4 regions of the Paraburkholderia sp. 2C genome follow, and region 2 is predicted to be linked to each of the others. Evidence: predicted binding sites of a transcription regulator. Region 2 holds the regulator's gene; each other region holds the start of a gene.
What was found. The regulator LexA, encoded in region 2, represses DNA repair genes until DNA is damaged. The targets are predictions, from matches to a motif close to ACTGTATNNNNATACAGT.

Region 1 (3,838 bases), on a different contig from region 2:
AGGCCGCGATAGATGCCGCTCAACGTGATCTCGGTTTCGTAACCGCTCGCGCGCCGGCCGGCTACGGCGGCGTGCCCCGCGATGCCTTCGGCCGCGCTCGGCGCCGGCGTGAAACGCAGGTCGAGATCGCCGCGCTTCGCGGTGAATTCGCACAGCGTGCGGACGGCGACGACGTAGTTCATGCGCTCGTCTCCGTGGCGAGTGCGGCGGCATCCACAGCATCGCCGTCGACACTATCGGCCCATCGCACATCGAGCACGCGCACCGGAATACCGTGCTGCCCGCAGTACGCCAGCCAACGGATCTGATTGTCCTGCAGGCGGTCGCCCGGTCCTTTTACTTCGATCAGTTCGTAACGCCGCTCACGCGGCCAGAAGCGGATCAGATCCGGCAACCCCGAACGATTGCCGCGAATGTCGCGCAAAAGCCGCTCGCAAAACCGCTTCAGATGCGCGGCCGGCACGCAATCGAGCGCGAGATCGAGCAACTCGCGCGTCAGCAGGTTCCAGAACACGAACGGCGATTGCCGCCCTGCCTTGCTTTCAAAATGCCGCCATATCGTTTCGCGATAGCGGTAACCGGTATCGTCGAGTTCGGCGAGACACGCGTCGAACAGCGCGGCGCGCTTGGCGTAAAAATCCGGCGCATGCAGGTCGGCGGGGCCGCGTTGAAACGGGTGAAAGAACGCACCGGGCAACGCCGCGAACACCGGCTCCCAGCACAGCAGTCCGAATAACGAATTGATCAGCGCGTTTTCGACGTAGTACACGGGCGCGTCGCGCTCGCTCAGATATTCGAGCACGACGTATTCGACCGAGGCCGCTTCAAGGGGCCGCGCGAGCGTCAGCACGCTGCGCTCAACCGCGCTTGCCGGCGCCGCGGCGGCCGCTGCGTCGCGCGAAGCACGCGCAACCCGCACAGACGATCGCGCCGAAACGCCCGCTTGCCGCCGCAGCCGCGGCAACATGCGCGCGACGCGCTGGCTTTCTTCTTCACTCTCCGGTTCGCTTGCGGCTTGCAGCGCAAGCGTCAGCGCCTCTTGCGGCCGGCCATGCAATTCGAGCACACGGATGCGCCGGTGGCGTGCGCCGGGCCATGCGCAACGCGCGTAAACGGTCGTGGCGGTGTGCCATTGGCGGCGACGTTCCGCGCAGTGTCCGATGCGATACAGCAGCTTCGCGCGGCGCGTTGCGAGCCATGCGTTGTCCGTCGCGATCTCGTCGACGGCGCGCAGCAGTGCATCGAGCAGCATTTCGAACGATCCATCGTCTTCGTTCGCGTCGAGTGTTTCGAGTGCGTAAAGCGTCTCGCCGCATGCATGCAAAGCGAGATAGATATCGACGTCGTCACGTTTCTGAAACGCGCGCGACGACGGTGCAAACGCCACCGGCTCGTATTGATACACACCAAGATCGGCCAGCACGAACTCGGACCAGTCCTGCTGAAGATTGCCGAAAAACATCAGCCTGAACCGTTCGCACAGTGGCGCGATGCTCACCTGCAACACATGCTCGGCCGCTTGAGCGTGCCATTCGGCATACGTGCGTGCATCGGTGTACGCCTCGCGCAGCAGCACGAGCCATTCGTGCTTGCGCGCGGATTTCGCGCCGGCCAGTTCCGCGGAAAAGCGCGCAAGCAATTCGGCTCGTGTGGAAAGATCGAAGAGTTCGTCGAGCGTCAACCGCGCATTTGCTTCGATCCAGCCCGCCGCGGCGAGCGGCCCGGCGGCCGCGAGTGGGCAGCCGATCTCGCGATACGCAAGGCGGCTTGTGCGAAACAGCGTGCCCTTGCGCATCAGCATGCGCGTCAGTAGCGCGCGCGACGCCTCGGGCAGACGCGGGAAACCGTGCAGAAACGCCCGCTCGGCGTCGTCGAGCAGATCGGCGTAGCGCCTGGCGAGCCATTCGAGCGCGCGTTCGAAATTGCGCAGGTAGTAGAGCGGGTCCGGGGTGTCGTTGGGCACGGCGCTAACAGACGGAGGCCGAGCAAGCCTCGGTCGGGCAAATAGGCGAAACAGACGAACTGTATATTTATACAGCCATGCTGGCAATGCGCACGATTTACCGGTCCGTCGCCGGCCCCGTTTTATTCGGGCTGCGCCGCCGCCCCGTCCGCCGACGCCTGCGCCGCCCCTGCCCCCGCTGCCCCCGCCGTCCCTGCCGCTGCGGCCGCGCTCTGCTCCTTGCCATCGGCCGGATAGACAACGCGCACCGCCGGCACGAACCACGCGAGGCACAGCCCAATGATCGCGGCTGCCGCCGCGAGCGCGAGGCCCACGTGAATCGAGTCGATCAGGGCCAGACGCGCCGCCTGCATCATCGGTCCGCCGACATGCCCCGCCATGATCAGATGTTCGATCAGCGCGGCCTGCTGCGACTGGTCCACCCGCAGATCGGGGCTCGAGAACGACTGCAGCCACTGCGTCGCCTGATACGAATCGAGCGACCGGTGCACGCCACGTACGTACAGATGGCTCAACAGCGCGCCCGTCATCGCGGTGCCGAGCATGCCGCCGAAAATCCGCAGCGACTGCAGCAGCGCGGTCACCGCGCCGATGTGGTCGCGCGCAACGATCTGCTGCGAACAGATCGTCAGATTCGTCGCGACGAGCCCGAGTCCGAGGCCGCTTAACGCCATGCACAACATCCAGACGTAATGCGGCTGATGGCCCGTAATCGCGACGAGCGCGAGACACGCCGCCGCAAACAGCGCGAAGCCGATATACATGAGCGTATTCGCGCGCGGAATGCGCGTGACGAGCCGGTTGTTCAGCACGCTGCCGACCGACGTGCCGAGCAGCAGCGGCGTGATCAGCATGCCCGATTCGTGCGGCGACATGCCGAAGCCGCCCTGGAACAGCAGCGGCACATAAAACACCATCGAAAACAGCGCAAACCCGCCGAGCGTGGACATCGCGAACAGTGCGGCGAGCCGCCGGTCGAGCAGCATATCGATGGGCACCACCGGGTAGCCCATCCGCTTTTCCCAGAACCATAGCGTCGTGCCGCATGCGACGGTAATGAGCATCAGCACCATCGTCATCGTGCTCACGCCTTCCTTCGGCAGCAGTTCGATCAGCAATTGCAGCGCGCCGAAGGTCGCCGCGACGACGAATGCGCCGAGCCAGTCGAGCTGCACCGGGCCCGCCTTGCGCAGATGCCGCAGCGGCGGCACGAAACGCAGCACGAACAGCAGCGACGCCACGCCGACCGGCACATTGACGAAGAACACGAAGCGCCAGCTCGCCGACTGCGTGAGCATGCCGCCAAGCGTCGGCCCGACGACGTTCGCCAGCCCGAACGCCGACGTGACGAACACGAGCCAGCGCAGCCGTAGCTTAGGATCGGGAAACAGATCGGCGACCGTCGCGAATACGGTGCCGATCAGAATGCCGCCGCCGATACCTTGCAGGCCGCGCGCGATCACGAGAAACAGCATGTTCGAGGCGATGCCGCACAGCACCGATGCGCCGGTAAACAGCGAAATCGCGGCAATCAGAAACGGTTTGCGGCCGAACAGGTCGCCGAGGCGCCCGAAGATCGGAATTGTAATGACCGATGCGAGCATGTACGACGTCGCGACCCACGCATAGAGATCGAACCCCTTGAGGTCCGCGACGATGCGCGGCAGCGCGGTGCCGACGATCGTCTGATCGAGCGCGACGAGCATCGCGACGAACGCGATGCCGAGCATGGCAAGCAGCGATTCGCGAAACGGCAGCAACTGCCTGCCCGGTTCATACGCGGCGATAGCGGGAGTCATGATGGCGTCGGCGAGAGTGGAGAACGCTGAGCGGTGCACAGCGCAAGCGCTGTGCAGACTGTGGCACTGCCGCTGC
Region 2 (3,838 bases):
TACCGGCCACCGAAGTTGGCAGCGCGAACGGCAGATCGACGATCGCATCGACGATGCGCTTGAACGGAAACGTATAGCGCGTCAGCACCCACGCGACGAGAAAACCGAACACGGCGTTGATCAACGCGCCGCCGAGCGCCGCGGAAAATGTGAGCCGATAGGACGCCAGCACGCGCGGCGAGGTGACCGCGCGCACGAACTGGCTCCAGTCGAGCGTCGCCGTTTTCAGAAACGTGGACGCAAGCGGAATCAGCACCACGAGGCTCAGATAAGCCACCGTGATGCCGAGCGTCAGGCCAAAACCCGGCAATGCGCTCGGCTTGCGGAAGGTCAACGTCGTCATGCTGGGTACTCTTTCAAAAGTCTTGCCGGATCGCGCGCGTCACCGCGCGCATGGCGCGCATACGAAAACGCGCGCTTCGGTTACAAGCTCAAAAGCGCGCCCGAAGGCGCGCCTGCCTGACTGCATCGGTTGCAGTCACTGAAACTACTGCGGCGAGTAAATCGAATCGAACACGCCGCCGTCGGCAAAGTGCGTTTTCTGCGCATTCGTCCAGCCGCCGAACGTATCGTCGACCGTGTAGAGCTTAAGCTTCGGAAACTTATCGGTCAGCGCCGCGGGCACCTTGTTCGAGCGCGGACGATAGAAGTTCTTCGCCGCGATCTCCTGCCCCTCCTCGCTATACAGGAACTTCAGATACGCGTCCGCGAGCTTGCGCGTGCCATGGCGCTCCACCACCTTGTCGACCACCGCGACCGGCGGCTCCGCGAGAATGCTGACCGACGGCACCACAATCTCGAACTTGTCCGGCCCGAACTCCTTGATCGACAGAAACGCCTCGTTTTCCCACGCAATCAGCACGTCGCCGATACCGCGTTGCACGAAGCTCGTCGTCGCGCCGCGCGCGCCGGAATCGAGCACGCCCGCATTCTTGTAGAGCTTCGACACGAACTCCTTCGCTTTCTGCTCGTTGCCGCCCGGCTGATGCAACGCGTATGCCCACGCGGCCAGGTAGTTCCAGCGCGCACCGCCCGACGTCTTCGGGTTCGGCGTGACGATCGATACGCCGGGTTTGATCAGATCGTCCCAGTCCTTGATGTGCTTCGGATTGCCCTTGCGCACGAGGAACACGATCGTCGAGGTGTACGGCGAGGCGTTCTCGGGCAGACGTTTCTGCCAGTCCTTGTCGATCAGACCTTTGTTCGCGAGCGCGTCGATGTCGTAGGCGAGCGCGAGCGTCACGACGTCGGCCTGCAGGCCGTCGAGTACCGAGCGCGCCTGGGCGCCCGAGCCGCCGTGCGACTGCTTGAAGGTGACCGACTCGCCCGTCTGCGCTTTCCATTGCTTGCCGAATGCCGCGTTGACATCCTGGTACAACTCGCGCGTCGGGTCGTACGACACATTGAGAAGCGTCGTATCAGCATGCGCCTGTGCGGCCAGACCGAGCACCGCGGCCGCACCGATGGCCATTGAAGCGAAGAATTTTCTCGCGCGCTGCGCCACGTTTCCTGCCAACCCCGTAGTCCGATAGACCATGTTCTCTCCGCGTTCCGGTGTTTCCAGGCCCAGCGATTTGCTTATCCGCCGGGCCTGATATCGATTTGCGGCCAGTCTATCCGTCGCGCTTCATCATTAAAAATAATGTTTCTTCATTTTTTAATACGCAAAAGTGGTAATGACGGCCGGATGCGGCGTTCGGACACGGATTTCGCTGTCGGGGCGCCGTCGAACGGTGTTTTTGCGGCAGATGACTGGCGCGTTGCGGGGCGAACTTAAAGTAAAGCTTGAAAAGCGCCCGATACTGTATAAAAATACAGTCACCTGTTTATCCATACAGTGGCGCCATGACCAAACTCACCGCACGACAGCAGCAGGTTTTCGATCTGATCCGCCGCGCAATCGAGCGCACGGGCTTCCCGCCCACGCGCGCCGAAATCGCGGCCGAGCTGGGCTTCAGCTCGGCGAATTCGGCGGAGGAGCACCTGCGTGCCTTGGCCCGCAAAGGTGTGATCGAACTCGCGGCCGGCGCGTCGCGCGGTATCCGGCTGCTCGCCGGCCAGGACGATGCGCCCCATCAGTTCACGCTGCCGCATGCGGCACTGATGCAACTGTCGCTGCCGCTCGTCGGCCGCGTCGCGGCAGGCAGCCCGATCCTCGCGCAGGAACACATCGCGCAGCACTATGCATGCGACCCGGCGCTCTTCTCGAGCAAGCCCGACTATCTGCTGAAGGTGCGCGGTCTGTCGATGCGCGACGCAGGCATTCTCGACGGCGACCTGCTCGCGGTGCAAAAGCGCAGCGAGGCGAAAGACGGCCAGATCATCATTGCGCGTCTCGGCGACGACGTCACGGTCAAGCGCTTGAAGCGCCGGCCCAACGGCATCGAACTGATCGCTGAGAACCCCGATTACGAAAACATCTTCGTCGAAGCCGGCAGCGCGGATTTCGCGCTCGAAGGCATCGCGGTCGGGCTGATCCGGCCAGGTGAATTCTGATTTCCCGCTGATTTAGCACAGCGCTTCCGCTGAGTTTTCTACTCAGTTTGCGCTCAGTTTCCGCTCAGTTCCCGCTCAGTATCCGAATACCGTCTGGAGAGATTCATGGAACGCCTCGCCCGCTTGCTGCCCTTCCGCCAGTTCGGCCGTCTGCGCCACTTGCGCAACCTCGTGCCGTGCGCCGTGCTCGACGCGATGCATGCACCGCGTACCGCTTCGCTGTTCGATTTCGATGAGCATGAGCGGTCGCTCATTGACGCTGACGCACCATCGCAGCACGCGTCGCTGCCGTCGTCGTTGCCTGCGTTTGCGCGCGTTTCGCTGAACGCCGCGCTCAATGCCGAGCCCGCGCGCCGCGCGCCGGTGCGCGTTTATCACGGGCCGTCGCGTCTCATCATGGTCGGCACCGTCGATGCGGTGTGCAACATGATCGACCGCTGCATCGCAGAGGAACACGCGCAAGCGGCCTGATCCTGCTCGTTCATCGCGCACGCGCGTGTCGCCTACGCGCATGTCACCAACCAGCGAGACGCGGTGAGGTAGAGGAGAGTGCGGGATCGTTTCAGCGAGAATGGGGTCCACGTTAAACCGCCCTGTTCAACCCATTGAAGGAACGCCCCGCACGATGATGGTTCGCACAAGCCGCGCAAAGCGCGCGATAAATGGCTGCATCGGTCATCGCACCGTCCGTCTTCACATCAAACACGGCACGAATCACAAGATGCGCGGCAGCATCAGGCGGTCCGTGCTGGTCACGCTCGTTGTCATCGTTGTTCTGATTGCGTTGGCCTTCGCCTATGCATCGCCGTATATCGCGCTCGACCGCCTGAAGCGCGCAGCCGATACGCGCGATGCGGCAACGGTCAACGAATATGTCGATTTCCCGGCGTTCCGAGAGAGTCTCAAGGATCAGCTCGGCGCCTTGCTTAGACGCAGAATCGGCGCGGAAAGCCATGGCAATCCGCTCGCCGCGCTGGGCGCGATGATCGGCGTTGCGTTGATCGGGCCGCTCGTCGATGCCTATGCGACGCCGGACGGCGTCGCCGCGTTGCTGAACGGGATCCCGCCGCGCGGTGAATCCGGCGAACGGCCGCCGGCGCCGCCGGATGCACCCGCTGCTTCGTCAAGCGGCGGCGGGCCTGCCGCACCGGCGGCGCCGGCTGTGTCAGCGCCATCGGCTGAGAACAGCTCGACGCCGCTCGAGCCACCGCAGCCACCGCAGCCACCGCGGCCACCCCAGACCACGGCCGGGTATCGCGGCATCAACGAGTTCGTGGTCACGTATCGGCATGGCGTCGGCGACACACGCTACGCCGCGATTTTCCGTCGCGAAGGCCTCTTC
Region 3 (3,838 bases), 350 kb from region 2:
GCACCAGTTCCTCCGCATGTGAGGCGCCATGCAGGAACGTGAAATTGGAGAAGCAGAACAGCTCCGCGTACGCCGGCAATGCGAACGATGCAACGGATGGTTCGACGAACGTCGACGTATCGGCCGACAGGGGCATGGGCTGAGCGGAAGATGGATCCATGGTCTCGTTGTGTCGTGCTTCCTGTCGTGCTTCCTGTCGTGCTTCCTGTCGTGCTTCCTGTCGCGCTTCCTGTCGCGCTTCCTGCAGCCGTTAGCCGAACAGACCATGCAAAAACCAGCGCTGTTCCTCATCAGCGGCCGCACGGCTGTTGACGCGCTCGAGGTAGATCCAGTAGCAGCTGAGATCTTCCGCCTGCATGACGTAGTAGTCGCGCGTAATGAAGCCGTTGTCGAACCAGCCGGCTTCGATGCGTTCGGCTCGTGATACCTTGCGCAGCGGCGAACCGTAGAACGGCCTGTTCTGACGCATCAACAGGCGCACCGGTGTTTCCAGCAGCCATGTCGGGCGCGGCAAGCCCTGCGGCAATGCGATCTTCTTTTCCCGATCGGCGACCGGCACCCAGCGATTCGCGATCTCCGGACGGTAATCGGCCGTCGGCGCGGGACGCAGCACGTTTTCCGCGCCCAGACGCGCGATGAGCAATTCAAGCAGACGCGCATGGTCTTCGCGTGTGCCGCCCGGCTCCGGGAAAAGACTGTCGGTGGCGGGCTTCGCCGATGCGATTTTTGTCGCATCGAGTCGCAGCGCAATGGCCGGCGCCGGCAATTCCGCTCGATGCAGACGCTCCTTCACGAGCCGCAGCAGATGCTCCTCGCGCCATGCCGGTTCGCCGAGTGCAATTTCGATCAGCGTCGGCTCGAGCGCCTGCCTGCCCCGTTCGTGTTCGAAAGTAAGCATCACCGCGGCGGCCGCGAGTTGCTTCGCGCATAGCCAGCCACATAGTTGTGCAAGCAACCGATGCGCGGCAAATACCGCACCGTCCGCATGCTCAAGACGATCAGGCAACTCGATGCGCGCGGCAAAAGTGGGCGGCAACTCGAGCCAGTCGAACAGCTCGGGCGCCATGCCGAAGGCGCGATCGAGCGAATCGAGCAGATGCTCGCCGCAACGACGCTGCAAGCCCGCGCGCGGCAGACGACGCACATCGGCAATCGCTTCGCAGCCAAGCCCCGTGAACCAGTCGGCAAACGGACGGATTTCCGGCACCGCATGCATCGGCAATGGCGCGAGCGCGCGCTCGAGCGAGCTGATTTGCAGCACTCTCCGATTGCCGTGTTTCGCGAGCAGCCACGCGCCCTGGCCGGTCGGCGCCGCGCTGATGCGCGCGGTCAGGCCGAACGTATCGAGCAACGCCTTTGCCTGCCGGCACAGCGACAGCACGCCACCGAAAAGCCGCAGGCTCGCGCCGACTTCGACGATGATCGTCGCCTCGTCGAGCAAGGCGACATCCGGTGAGAACTTCATGAGCGCGATGCCGACTTCCTGCTGCACGGCGTTTTCGCGTGCGATGTCGCGCTCGTATAAACGTGTCTGCGGTGCGAGGGTGTGCACGCCTCCCCGCTTCATGCCGGGACGCACACCGGCCGCCCGGGCCGCGCGATCGACGATGACCACCACGCCCTTCTCCAGCACGGCACAGCCATGCGCCACCCCGGCTGCCGCATGCTCACGCGACCACTTCGGCTGGAAGACTTCGAGGCGCAGCTTCGGCAAATGGACGGCGAGAAAGACGCGCATGACGGGAATACAGAACAGGAGTGGGTTGCAGGGAAATCGACAGAGGCTCCGCGCGCATGGGACCTCGTCGTTTCACAATGTCGATCATCAAACCTTCCGCGGCCGGCCGTAACGCCAATCGCAATAAGGCAGGCGATGAATCTTGTGCGGCCGTAAGCGGCCGAACCATGATGAACAGCGTCTCGGATGATTGAGCAGCCAGATGCAGGCGCCGCAACGACGATGCTTTCGCGTGCTGCACCCACAGCAGCACCGCGCCGCAACTGCCGGCCTGAAGAATCTGCTCGGCAGACCATAATGCGTCGGTGATCTTCGTCGCCTTGATCTGCAACAGCCGATCGAGCGACAGACCGATGTAGTTCAGGCCCGGCCCGTCCGGGATATGCGGCGGCTTGATCAACGCGATGGGCCGCTCGTTGAGCAGACTGAGTGCGGGCAGCAGAAGCCGCATTTCACCGACACCGGGCTGGTCCACCATCAAATCGACGAGTTCACCGAGCGGCCATCCGCCACCCGGCAATTCCGCGGACAGGACCGGATAGCCTGTGTCGACCGTCTTCCCCCGCCCGTGCGCAAGCTGCGAGGCTCGCCAGAGCGCCGGATGAATTTCTTCGGCAGGGATCGCCACGGTTGACATCGATTGTAGGAAAAGACTGTATATCCATACAGTATCCTACACGTAATTCAGAGCTTTGAACGGGTACTTTTTGAAATGCGCGGAAGGGGATTCGACTGAGGTAAGAAGATGAACTGAGCGCTTTCAGGCTGAAGAATGCGTTCTTATAGCGATAGTCGCGCTCGGCCATTGGACGCAGCGCGGGCTACACCCAGGCGACCTATATGCCGCGGATCCGACACCCGATGGAAACGCCGATACATGCGCGCACGGCCCGCGCGAGCGCCGTTTTTGTGATCGCGCCCAACCCGTTTTGTTCAAGCTCATATTGCCTGCGTTAACGCGTATCGCATATCTTCAGACGGGTGGCAATAAAGACGTCGACTGAAAAATTCGAGTTCATGTGATGAACGACACAATAGCCGATATCGAGCGGATCGAAATGGACGCATGGACCGACTGCTATGCCGCAGCGCCAGCCGCCTTTTCAAGCGCAGTTGGGTTGTCCGTCCAGCGGGTGGGCAACTTTGGATTGTTCGCTGTCAGGAAGTCGCAAAAGATCATCTTTAACAGATCGTTGGCGATAGGCATCAGCGAAGGCGTCGATCAAGGCACCGTCGAAAAGGCGGTAACGTGGCTAAGAGATCATTGCGGGCCGATGTGGGCTGTCCCTCTGGCCGTTGGCGCACGCCCCCTGGATTTACCCGAGTGGCTTTCACGGAACGGCTTGACGTTAGCGAAGCCGGGGGTTGCCAAATTTCGGCGCGCCGCAACAGAGCCCGTCAACACGATTGAATGCCCGTACGACGTGCGGCTCGCCACCGCCGCGCATGCTGCTGATTTCGGCATCACGGTAAGGCAGGGATTCGAGATGAACGAAGGTTTTGAGAATTGGTTCGGGGCCTTGTGCGGACGGCCGAACTGGAGAACTTACGTTGCCTATGACGGATCAACGCCGGTCGGGGCCGGAGCCATGTTCCTCAAGGACGGCAACGCATGGCTCGGGATAGGCACGACGCTTCCCACGCACCGTGGCAAGGGGGTGCAAAGCGCCATGCTCGCGCGTCGTATCAACGACGCTGCTGCGCTCGGCGTGAACATGCTGACCGTCGACACCTACCATGCTGGCATCGGTGAGCCGGCGAATGGGTCGCATCGCAATGTGGTTCGCGCAGGCTTCTCGTTTGCATATTTCCGACCGCATTATGTCGCGCAGTAGAACACCCAGATGTCCGATGCGTGCGGCGAAGTCCGAAGGGCGGTAGTAATCAATCCGGTGTCGGCTGCCTGGAAGTTCAAACGATCTAATTCAAGGCGCCTACAGCATTGCCGACTGCGGAAGGTGCGAAGAGTCTTCTTTCACTGCCTTGGAGTGCCAAACCGTTTTTAGCCGCCGTAAACGCACAAACCCCGCCCTGATGAGGGCGGGGTTAGTGTTTCTGCGAGGGGGAGCCTGACGATTACCTACTTTCACACGGGCAATC
Region 4 (3,838 bases), on a different contig from region 2:
GCAGGATCACACCCTTGATGATGTCGTTCGCGAGCTGGCTGCGCTTGTCGAGCGTCTCGGCGACCTGCACGAGCACGGGCTGCGCACCTTGCGTCTGCGGGAATTCGACGGTTGTGTAAGCGACGCGGATGTCGTTGCCATGCAGCACGTCGTCGCGGAATTCGACGATGCCGGGCTGCGGCCGGTCGTCTTCGCGCGGCAGCGGCATGTCGCGCTCGCCGCCGACGAGTTCGCCGCGCGTGCCGAGCACCTGATAGAACACACGATCTATATTGTCCGAGCGCAGGAAGTCGCTCGTCGCATCGGGCAGCTTCAGCTCGGCGATGCCGTTGACAGGCTGGATCTGGCGCGCGAGCACGTACGCATCGGTTTCGAGCGCGCGGTCGAACGGCGCATTGGCAATCGACTTCGCGACCAGATACGTGACCGCGATGCTCATCGGCCATAGCAGCAGTAACGGCGCGAGCATCCAGTCCAGAATTTCGCCGAACAGCGAGCGGGGACGCGTCTCGGCGGCCGCTTCGGTTTCGTCGGGCGGCGCGAACGGATTCGCGTAGCGGGCGTCGCGGTCTTCGTCGAGGTTCGCCGCGTGCGCCGGAGCAGCCGTGGCGCGATCTGCGCGGGCGGACATGGCGCGGGTATCGGCTTACTTGAAGTGATGACTCGCCGGCATCGCGGCCGATGCGGCGGGATCGAGCGACGGTGCGGCCGCGGTTTGCGGCTGGGCCGGCGCCGGTGCGGCTTTCTCGAGGCAGTAGCCGAGGCCGCGTACGGTGATGATGCGCACGCCGCTCGGCTCGATCTTTTTACGCAGCCGGTGCACGTAGACCTCGATCGCGTTGTTGCTGACTTCCTCGCCCCATTCGCACAGGTGATCGACAAGCTGTTCCTTCGACACAAGCCGGCCGATCCGCTGCAGCAGCACTTCGAGCAGCCCGAGTTCGCGCGCGGACAGATCGATCACCTGCTCATTCACGTAGGCGATGCGCCCGACCTGATCGAACGACAGCGAGCCATGCCGCACGACGGTCGGGCCGCCGCCCGCGCCGCGGCGCGTAAGCGCGCGCACGCGGGCTTCGAGCTCGTTGAGGGCGAACGGCTTGGCCATGTAGTCGTCGGCGCCGAGATCGAGGCCCTTCACGCGTTCGTCGACGCTATCGGCCGCCGTCAGGATCAGCACCGGCAGGTTCGAATTGCGCGCGCGCAGGCGGCGCAGCACCTCGAGCCCGGACATGCGCGGCAGGCCGAGATCGAGAATCAGCAGGTCGAACGTCTGCATCGACAGCGCCGTATCCGCTTCGACGCCGTTCTTCACATGGTCAACGGCGTATGCCGATTGGCGGAGTGATCGAATCAGACCATCCGCGAGTATGCTGTCGTCTTCGGCAATAAGAATTCGCATGATGCGCTGGCGGCATGCCGGCGCCGGTCTGTCCGGCGCGCAGCGTCTCCTGAAACTTTATTGTGGTGGGGTTGGTGTCCGATTGGCCATGCGTGTTTACACAGGCCTACACGCGCGCAAATTTCGTTGGAATTGCGTTAAACGGCGGTTAATTGGGCTTGCCAAGACCACTGTTTTTTTATACAGTATCTGCGTCTGACGTGCCGCCCGGATTGTAACTATAGGGAGGGGCGCGCACAGCCTGCACAGGCGCCGTTCATCATAGCAAAGGACGATTCATGGAAGAAAGCAAGAAAGGCTCGGCTGGACTGACGGCTGAAAAGAGCAAGGCGCTTGCTGCCGCGCTCGCGCAGATCGAAAAGCAGTTCGGCAAAGGGTCGGTCATGCGGCTCGGCGCAGGTGAGGCAGTCGAAGACATTCAGGTGGTTTCCACCGGATCGCTCGGCCTCGACATCGCATTGGGCGTCGGCGGTCTGCCGCGCGGCCGGGTGGTCGAAATCTACGGGCCGGAATCGTCGGGTAAGACCACGCTGACGCTGCAAGTCGTTGCCGAAATGCAGAAGCTCGGCGGCACCGCGGCGTTTATCGATGCGGAACACGCGCTCGACATTCAATACGCAGCAAAGCTGGGCGTGAATGTGTCCGACCTGCTCGTGTCGCAACCCGACACCGGCGAACAGGCGCTCGAAATTGCGGACGCGCTCGTGCGCTCGGGCTCGATCGACATGATCGTCATCGACTCGGTCGCGGCACTCGTGCCGAAGGCCGAAATCGAAGGCGAGATGGGCGATTCGCTGCCGGGTCTGCAAGCGCGCCTGATGTCGCAGGCGCTGCGCAAGCTCACCGGCACAATCAAGCGCACGAACTGCCTCGTCATCTTCATCAACCAGATCCGCATGAAGATCGGCGTGATGTTCGGCAATCCGGAAACCACCACCGGTGGTAACGCGCTGAAGTTCTACGCGTCGGTGCGTCTCGACATTCGCCGTATCGGTTCGATCAAGAAGAACGACGAAGTGATCGGCAACGAAACGCGCGTGAAGGTGGTGAAGAACAAGGTGTCGCCACCGTTCCGCGAAGCGATTTTCGATATCCTGTACGGCGAGGGTATTTCGCGTCAGGGTGAAATCATCGATCTGGGCGTGCAGGCGAAAATCGTCGACAAGGCCGGCGCCTGGTACAGCTACAACGGTGAACGTATCGGTCAGGGTAAAGACAACGCGCGCGAATTCCTGCGCGAGAACCCGGACATTGCACGCGAAATCGAAAACCGCATCCGCGAGTCGCTGGGTGTCAATGCGATGCCGGCCGATGCAGTCGTCGGTGCAGACGCCGACGCGGAAGTCGCGGACGAAGAGTAAGCACCGCGTGATGCGCAAGGGCCGACCAGGGTCTGAGTCCGGCAACGCCGGTCCCGGACACACTACGAGCGGTCCGCTCGACGGGGGGGATTCCCCCGTCGACGCATTCGATCCCTTCGAGTCTTTTGATGCACATGATCGTGCGGCAGGCCGTGGGCCTGCCACCCCTTCTAGTCCGCCTGGTTCGCGCTTAGGTTCGCGCTTAAATCCGCGCTTAAGTCCGCGCTTAAGTCCGCGTTCCGATCCCTGGCGCGCGACCGACGCTTCCGTCCCCGCAGCCGAAGGCGAAACCACCTACACACGTTCGCGCCGCCAACTTGGCGCCGGCGCAACGAATTCAACCTCGCCCGAGTCACCACGCCAGCGCCCAACGCGCTCGCTCAAAGGCCGCGCGCTTGCCTACCTGTCGCGACGCGAACACAGTCGCGCGGAACTGTCCCGCAAACTACAGCCGTTCGTCGAAGAAGGCGATTCGCTCGACACGCTGCTCGACTCGCTCGAGCGGGAAAACTGGCTGTCCGACTCCCGCTTCACCGAAAGCCTCGTGCACCGGCGCGCATCGCGGCTCGGCGCGAATCGCATCGTCGGCGAACTGAAGCGGCAAGGCGTCGGCTCGACGCTGATCGAAGAAACCGCCGCGCAATTGCGCGAAACCGAACTTGCGCGCGCACGTGCCGTCTGGCAAAAAAAATATGGCCAGCTTCCCGAGACGCCCGCGGAGCGCGCAAAGCAGGCGCGCTTTCTCGTCTCGCGTGGATTTTCGCAAACGGTGGTCTCCAAAATCCTCAAGGGCCTCGACGAAGACTGGAGTGCCGGCTAGGGCATCCATCCGGCGTTCCCACCGCGAAATCCGGTGCGCCCACGCCGAGCGCCGGCCGGATAAGCGTGTCCGATCCGCACCGGACAAGCCGAAGCGCCGAAACTCAATATGCTAAAATCCGCTGGTTTCCAAATCCGGCCTCCTGTCCCCTCGCATGCCGCTTTCCCCGCCAGTGCCCCGTCAATTGCGCCATCGCCGCGCAATCCGAGCGGATGCCTTTGAGCGTGCGGATGGCTTGTGGGATATCGAGGTGTG

Region 1: ACYPXD_RS21345 (VRR-NUC domain-containing protein) is a predicted target of LexA. The motif match lies at 2,022-2,039, and genes of this name have one in related genera.
Region 3: imuA (translesion DNA synthesis-associated protein ImuA) is a predicted target of LexA. The motif match lies at 2,391-2,408, and genes of this name have one in related genera.
Region 4: recA (recombinase RecA) is a predicted target of LexA. The motif match lies at 1,572-1,589, and genes of this name have one in related genera.

Annotation. Positions count from the first base shown of each region.
Region 1 covers NZ_BAAILL010000042.1:298,430-302,267, forward strand. The annotation lists gene ACYPXD_RS21340 (ATP-dependent DNA helicase) at 1-182, opposite strand, end outside; gene ACYPXD_RS21345 (VRR-NUC domain-containing protein) at 179-1,963, opposite strand; gene ACYPXD_RS21350 (MFS transporter) at 2,086-3,762, opposite strand.
Region 2 covers NZ_BAAILL010000045.1:33,845-37,682, forward strand. The annotation lists gene cysT (sulfate ABC transporter permease subunit CysT) at 1-343, opposite strand, end outside; gene ACYPXD_RS21980 (sulfate ABC transporter substrate-binding protein) at 488-1,537, opposite strand; gene lexA (transcriptional repressor LexA) at 1,846-2,496, shown strand; gene ACYPXD_RS21990 (hypothetical protein) at 2,602-2,967, shown strand; gene ACYPXD_RS21995 (DUF2939 domain-containing protein) at 3,218-3,838, shown strand, end outside.
Region 3 covers NZ_BAAILL010000045.1:387,581-391,418, forward strand. The annotation lists gene ACYPXD_RS23685 (error-prone DNA polymerase) at 1-136, opposite strand, end outside; gene ACYPXD_RS23690 (Y-family DNA polymerase) at 251-1,738, opposite strand; gene imuA (translesion DNA synthesis-associated protein ImuA) at 1,668-2,375, opposite strand; gene ACYPXD_RS23700 (GNAT family N-acetyltransferase) at 2,761-3,573, shown strand.
Region 4 covers NZ_BAAILL010000005.1:36,155-39,992, forward strand. The annotation lists gene ACYPXD_RS00350 (sensor histidine kinase N-terminal domain-containing protein) at 1-631, opposite strand, end outside; gene ACYPXD_RS00355 (response regulator) at 647-1,402, opposite strand; gene recA (recombinase RecA) at 1,681-2,763, shown strand; gene recX (recombination regulator RecX) at 2,771-3,583, shown strand; gene ACYPXD_RS00370 (DUF2889 domain-containing protein) at 3,738-3,838, shown strand, end outside.